DNA from 2 places in the Pseudomonas sp. OTU750018 genome. Region 2 is predicted to be linked to the other one. Evidence: predicted binding sites of a transcription regulator. Region 2 holds the regulator's gene; the other holds the start of a gene.
What was found. The regulator sigma-54, encoded in region 2, starts transcription at its own class of promoters, with help from an activator protein. The targets are predictions, from matches to a motif close to ANTGGCATNNANNTTGCTNT.
Positions count from the first base shown of each region.

Region 1: a site for sigma-54 is predicted at 2,204-2,223, ahead of glnK (P-II family nitrogen regulator). Genes of this name have one in related genera too.

Region 1 covers NZ_JAAPAU010000003.1:308,875-312,504, reverse strand. The annotation lists gene HCI85_RS16960 (ammonium transporter) at 1-240, opposite strand, end outside; gene HCI85_RS16955 (ammonium transporter) at 319-1,632, opposite strand; gene glnK (P-II family nitrogen regulator) at 1,669-2,007, opposite strand; gene HCI85_RS16945 (accessory factor UbiK family protein) at 2,434-2,703, shown strand; gene HCI85_RS16940 (YifB family Mg chelatase-like AAA ATPase) at 2,743-3,630, shown strand, end outside.
Region 2 covers NZ_JAAPAU010000004.1:217,166-220,795, reverse strand. The annotation lists gene lptC (LPS export ABC transporter periplasmic protein LptC) at 1-240, shown strand, start outside; gene lptA (lipopolysaccharide transport periplasmic protein LptA) at 227-769, shown strand; gene lptB (LPS export ABC transporter ATP-binding protein) at 772-1,497, shown strand; gene HCI85_RS19705 (RNA polymerase factor sigma-54) at 1,636-3,150, shown strand; gene hpf (ribosome hibernation-promoting factor, HPF/YfiA family) at 3,344-3,630, shown strand, end outside.

The DNA of each region.
Region 1 (3,630 bases), on a different contig from region 2:
CAGGATGCCGCCTTCCGGGCTGGAGTACATGATGTGGTAACCGATCACCAGGTACATGATGCTCGCCACTGCGTACAGGGCGATGTTCTTGGTGAGAATTTCAGTGGTGTTCTTGGCTCGCACCAGACCGGATTCGAGCATGGCAAAACCCGCTGCCATCCACATTACCAGGGCGCCGCAAACCAAAAAGTAGAAGGTATCAAAACCGTACTGCAGTGCAGTCAATGCTGTGTTGTCCATGGTTCACCTCTTGCCGTTGCGCTTTTTAGCGCTATTCGGTTAAGACGTCCGGGTTGGCTCCGGACGCGCTCCGTGTGCTTACAGGTTGTAGCCGCGCTCGTTATGCAGGGCGAGATCGAGACCGATGGTCTCTTCCTCTTCGCTGACACGCAGGCCCATTACTAGGTCGATCACTTTCAGAATCACGAAGGTCACCACTGCGGTGTACACCACGGTGAAGGCCACCCCCTCGAACTGGATCCACAGCTGCGCCGGAATATTTTCCACCGTGCCGAAGCCACCCAAGGCCGGTGCGGCGAACGCCCCGGTGAGAATGGCGCCGACAATGCCGCCCACGGCGTGTACACCGAACACGTCGAGGGAATCGTCATAACCCAGCTTGCGTTTCAGGCTGGTGGCGCAGAAGAAGCAGATCGCCCCACTTGCCAGACCAATCGCCAGAGCACCCATCGGCCCCGCGGTACCGGACGCCGGAGTGATCGCCACCAAACCCGCCACAGCGCCCGAGGCAATGCCCAGAACGCTTGGTTTGCGGTGAGTGATCCACTCGGCGAACATCCAGCTCAACGCAGCGGTAGCGGTGGCAATCTGGGTTACCAGCATGGCCATACCGGCGCTGCCGTTGGCTGCCAGCGCAGAACCTGCGTTGAAGCCGAACCAGCCGACCCAGAGCATGCTTGCGCCGATCAGGGTGTAGCCAAGGTTGTGCGGCGGCATGGCGGTCGTTGGGAAACCCTTGCGCTTGCCCAGCACCAGACAGGCCACCAGACCGGCGATACCGGCGTTGATGTGCACCACGGTGCCGCCCGCAAAGTCGAGCACACCCCAGTCCCACATCAGCGCCCCGTTGCCGCCCCAAACCATGTGCGCGATAGGCGCATATACCAGGGTGAACCACACGGCCATGAAGATCAGCATGGCCGAGAACTTCATGCGCTCAGCGAAGGCACCGACGATCAGCGCCGGAGTGATGATGGCGAAGGTCATCTGAAAGGTGATGAACACGCTCTCTGGAATCCCAGCCACCAGGCTGTCCAGGGTCAAACCAGATAGGAAGGCTTTGGAGAAACCGCCGACGAAGGAGTTGAAGTTGACGACTCCCTGCTCCATGCCAGTGGTATCAAAGGCCAGGCTGTAGCCGTAAACGACCCACAGAATGCTGATCAACCCGGTTACTGCAAAACACTGCATCAGCACCGACAGCACGTTCTTCGAACGCACCATGCCAGCGTAGAAAAGCGCCAGACCGGGGATGGTCATAAACAGCACCAGTACAGTGGCGACCAACATCCAAGCGGTGTCGCCGCTGTTCAGGCTTGCCTCTTCGGCCATGGCAAAGCCAGGAACTAGAGACAAAAGGGCTCCTAGCCCTGCGATTTTTCGCAGAGTCATGGTTTAACTCCTGGGGCGTGGGGTTCGTTCGGAGGCTTAAACTGCGTCGGTGCCGGTTTCGCCGGTACGGATGCGGATCGCCTGTTCCAGGTTTACAACGAAAATCTTGCCGTCACCGATCTTGCCGGTGTTAGCAGCTTTGGTGATGGCCTCGATGACGCGATCGAGTTGATCGTCAGCGATGGCCACGTCGATTTTCACTTTTGGCAAGAAATCGACCACGTATTCAGCACCGCGATACAGCTCGGTATGGCCTTTCTGGCGACCGAAGCCTTTGACTTCAGTGACGGTGATACCCTGCACGCCGATCTCCGACAGTGACTCACGGACGTCGTCCAGCTTGAACGGCTTGATGATGGCAGTGACTAGCTTCATGTAACTCTCTCCCGTGTAAGGTGGACATGCCCCAGGAATTGCGAACCCGGACCAAGTCTAAGCGCAGTGCCTGGCTTTTGTAATGCATCGCCGCCCTGATCCAGCAGCACCGATACTCACCAACCGCTCCCGACGAAGCACTTCCCCGCTTCGCCTGACGCACCGGAACTGCATCGGTGCATGCGTCGCAAGAGACAAAGCAGAAAGCTTGCCAGATCAGGTAAAACCGATTTATTTCATGCAGTTACCCGGCAAACGGGCGTTTTAGCCCAGTACTAGCCAACCGCCAGCGCACAACAACGGTGCAACAGCCCGCCAAGCAGCGCGCGAAAACCGTGCAGAAGCCGCCAACCCGTTCCGGACCCGGCCGGCAAGCCCGATAAAGCTGCGTGCTACACTGCCGCCATCTGTAAACGGAACCTCATCATGCTGCCACCTAAAGCCCTACTAGACGCCCTGACCACCCACGCCTCGCGCCTGTTCAACGGTGACGCGCCCTTGCCGCGCGGCGAGTTCGAAGCCCAGTTCAAAGTGCTGCTGCAAAGCGCCTTCAGCAAACTCGACTTAGTCAGCCGCGACGAATTCGACAGCCAGATGGTCGTGCTCGCCCGCACCCGCGCCCGCCTGGAAGCTCTCGAAGCCAAGGTCGCCGAAATGGAAGCACGCAGCGCAGACGCCCCAGCCACCCGCGAGTAACACCCGCAGCGGATGCATCAGCCGATCAAGGAGTGATCGATGTCCCTGGCCATAGTCCACAGCCGCGCCCAAGTGGGTGTTGAAGCCCCCGCCGTCACCGTCGAAGCCCACTTGGCCAATGGCCTGCCCTCGCTAGCCCTAGTTGGTTTGCCGGAAACCGCCGTCAAGGAAAGCAAGGACCGGGTGCGCAGCGCCATCCTCAATTGCGCCTTCGAGTTCCCGCCCAGGCGGATTACCTTGAATCTGGCACCGGCCGATTTACCCAAGGACGGCGGGCGCTTCGACCTGGCGATTGCCCTCGGCATTCTCGCCGCCAGCGGACAGGTGCCAAGCAGCGCACTGGAGCCGCTTGAGTTCCTGGGTGAACTGGCGCTGTCCGGGGCGATTCGCCCGGTACAAGGCGTCTTACCCGCCGCGCTAGCCGCCCGCGCCGCCGGACGCACCTTAGTAGTGCCCAAGGCCAATGCCGAGGAAGCCAGCCTAGCCTCGGGACTCACGGTGATTGCCGTCGAGCACCTGCTGGAAGTCGCCGCCCACCTCAATGGCCAAACACCGATTGCGCCCTATCAGGCCCAGGGCTTGCTGCGCCAAGTGCTGCCCTACCCCGATCTAGCCGAAGTGCAGGGGCAGATCGCCGCCAAACGCGCGCTGCTGGTAGCAGCGGCCGGTTCGCACAATCTTCTATTTACCGGTCCACCCGGCACGGGAAAAACCCTGCTGGCCAGCCGCCTGCCCGGCTTGTTACCGCCGCTGGATGAACAGGAGGCGCTGGAAGTCGCCGCAATTCATTCCGTGGCCAGCCACGTTCCGCTTAGCGCCTGGCCGCAACGCCCCTTCAGAACCCCACACCACAGTGCTTCAGGCCCCGCGCTGGTCGGTGGCGGTAGTCGCCCGCAGCCGGGTGAAATCACCTTGGCTCATCACGGC
Region 2 (3,630 bases):
GTTGAGGTCGAGCTGATCGACAAGGTGCGCGTTGAGCGTACCGACGCCAAAGGCCGTCCGACTATTCTTACCACCAGCCGCCTGACCGTATTCCCCGAGAAGGAATATGCGCAGACCCAGCAAGCCGTTAGAATCGACGCGGCCAATGGGGTGACCACGGCAAAAGGAATGAAAGCGTACATGAATGACGGCAGGATGCTCCTGCTGTCCAACGTAAGAGGTCAGCATGAGGCTCGTTAACACCCTCCCCCTACTACTCAGCCTCAGCGCCGCAGTCGGAAGTGTCAGCGCCTGGGCCCTACCCTCCGATCGCGAACAGCCTATCCGCATCCAGGCTGACAGCGCGGAACTTGATGACAAGCAAGGCGTAGCGGTCTACCGCGGTGATGTCGTCATCACCCAGGGCACCATGAAGGTCACTGGCGACACCGTGACCATCACCCAGAATGCCCAAGGCGATGTCGAGGTATTTACCTCCGTCGGCAAGCCGGCCTATTACGAGCAACTACCGTCAGCCGACAAGCAGATCGTCAAGGCTTACGGCCTGACCATTCAGTACTTCATGGCCAACGAACGCGTCGTCCTGATCGATCAGGCCAAGGTGATTCAGGAAGGCAACACCTTCGAAGGCGAAAAAATCGTCTATGACACCCAGCGCCAGATCGTCAACGCCGGCCGCGCCACAGGCACCAACGTCACCGCGCCACGTCCGCGCATCGACATGGTGATCCAGCCGAAGAACAAACCAGCCGACCAGCAGGCGCAGTAATAATGGCCACATTGAAAGCCCAACACCTGGCAAAGAGCTACAAAGGCCGCCAGGTTGTGCGCGACGTCAGCCTGAGTATCGACAGCGGGCAGATTGTCGGCTTGCTTGGCCCCAACGGCGCCGGCAAGACCACCTGTTTCTACATGATCGTCGGCCTCGTACAGGCCGATCAGGGTCGCGTGATGATCGATGATCTCGACGTCAGTCATCAGCCCATGCATGGCCGCGCTCGCGCCGGCATTGGCTACCTGCCGCAGGAAGCCTCGATTTTCCGCAAGCTCAGCGTCGCCGACAACATCATGGCCATCCTGGAAACCCGCAAGGACCTGGACGGTGCCGCTCGTCGCAAGGAACTTGAAGGCCTGCTGCAGGAATTCCATATCAGCCATATCCGCGACAACCTCGGCATGAGCCTGTCTGGTGGTGAGCGCCGCCGCGTGGAAATTGCCCGCGCCCTGGCGACTAACCCCAAGTTCATCCTGCTCGACGAACCCTTCGCCGGTGTCGATCCGATTTCCGTCGGCGATATCAAGCAGATCATCCACCACCTCAAGGCCAAGGGTATCGGTGTATTGATCACCGACCACAACGTGCGCGAGACCCTGGATATCTGCGAAACCGCTTATATCGTCAGCGATGGCCAGCTGATCGCAGAGGGTGATGCCGAGGCCATTCTGGCCAACCAGACAGTCAAAGAAGTGTATCTGGGGCATGAGTTCCGGCTGTAACCACCGCTTTTCTCAAGCCGACTGCAGCCAAGGCTAGGCAAAACCCTTAAAGTCAGGCATATAATTTGCTTCCTAGTGGCGCTTTTTGAAAACGCCCTGTTGTGGATTGCGCACAGACGCCGGTAAATAAGGTCTGCAATGAAACCATCGCTAGTCCTGAGAATGGGCCAGCAGCTGACGATGACACCGCAGCTGCAACAGGCCATCCGCCTGCTCCAACTGTCTACCCTGGATCTTCAGCAAGAGATCCAGGAGGCTTTGGAGTCCAACCCGATGCTCGAACGCCAGGAAGATGGCGATGATTTCGACAATTCGGACCCTATGGCTGATGGCGCAGAAAGCGCCAGCCCCAGCGAACAGCCCGAAGCGCCCTATCAGGAAACCAACTACCAGGAAGCCACGCAGACCGTGGACAACCTGGAAGAAGGCGATTGGGGCGAACGCATTCCCAATGAGCTGCCCGTCGATACCGCCTGGGAAGATATCTACCAGACCAGCGCCAGCAGCCTGCCCAGCAGCACCAACGATGATGACGAGTGGGATTTCACTACCCGCACCTCCAGCGGTGAGAGCCTGCAAAGCCACCTGCTCTGGCAGCTCAACCTGGCCCCGATGTCCGATAAGGATCGACTGATCGGCGTCACCCTGATCGACTGCATCAACGAACAGGGCTACCTGGAAGAAACCCTGGAAGAAGTGGTCGAGGCCTTCGACCCGGAACTGGACATCGAGCTCGACGAAGTCGAAGCCGTGTTGCACCGCATCCAGCAATTCGAGCCCACCGGTATCGCCGCGCGCAACCTGGGCGAGTGCCTGCTTCTGCAACTGCGTCAGCTGCCGGCGAAAACCCCTTGGCTAAGCGAAGCTCAGCGCCTGGCCAGCGACTACCTCGACCTGCTCGGCAGCCGCGACTACAGCCAGTTGATGCGCCGCATGAAGCTCAAAGAAGACGAGCTGCGCCAGGTTATCGACCTAATTCAAAGCCTCAACCCGCGCCCTGGCTCGCAGATCGAATCCAGCGAGCCGGAATACGTGGTACCCGATGTAATCGTGCGCAAACACAACGAGCGCTGGCTGGTTGAACTCAACCAGGAAGCCATGCCGCGCCTGCGGGTCAACGCGCAATACGCCGGCTTTGTGAAACGCGCCGATTCCAGCGCCGACAACACCTTTATGCGTAACCAGCTGCAGGAAGCGCGCTGGTTTATCAAAAGCCTGCAAAGCCGCAACGAAACTTTGATGAAAGTGGCCACGCAGATCGTTGAACACCAGCGCGGCTTCCTCGACTACGGCGATGAGGCAATGAAACCCCTGGTGCTGCACGATATTGCCGAAGCGGTGGGCATGCACGAGTCGACCATCTCGCGGGTGACCACGCAGAAATTCATGCACACCCCGCGTGGCATTTACGAGCTGAAATACTTCTTTTCCAGCCACGTCAGCACCTCTGAAGGCGGCGAATGCTCGTCCACGGCAATCCGCGCCATCATCAAAAAACTGGTCGCCGCGGAAAATGCGAAAAAGCCGTTGAGTGACAGCAAGATCGCTGGTTTACTGGAAGCACAGGGCATTCAAGTCGCTCGCCGCACGGTCGCCAAGTACCGTGAGTCCCTCGGAATAGCGCCTTCCAGTGAGCGCAAACGATTGATCTAAGGCGGCACGAAGAAGGAAGACATCAACCCAGACAGAACATGCCCAGGCCTCGCCTTTTCGCAAAAGCAGCCATACTGCCAACATGCAATCAGCGACCGTGCCAGGCTCGTTCTACCCGAGTCTTCCACGCCACAGTGTTCCGGCGGCAGGCCTCATGCCTGCCTCTTACACACGGCAACAAGGAGAAAGCGGTATGCAAGTCAACATCAGTGGACACCAGCTGGATGTGACCGACGCCCTACGCGACTACATCGCCGAAAAACTCGGCCGATTGGAGCGCCACTTCGACAAGATCACCAATGTACAAGTCACCATGGAGGTCGAGAAACTCAAACAGAAAATCGAAGCGACCCTGCACATTGCTGGCGGTGAAGTCGTCGCCAATGCCGAACATGAAGACATGTACGCAGCCATCGATCTACTGACTGATAAACTCGACCGACAACTCATCAAACACAAGGAAAAACAGCTCGAACGTCA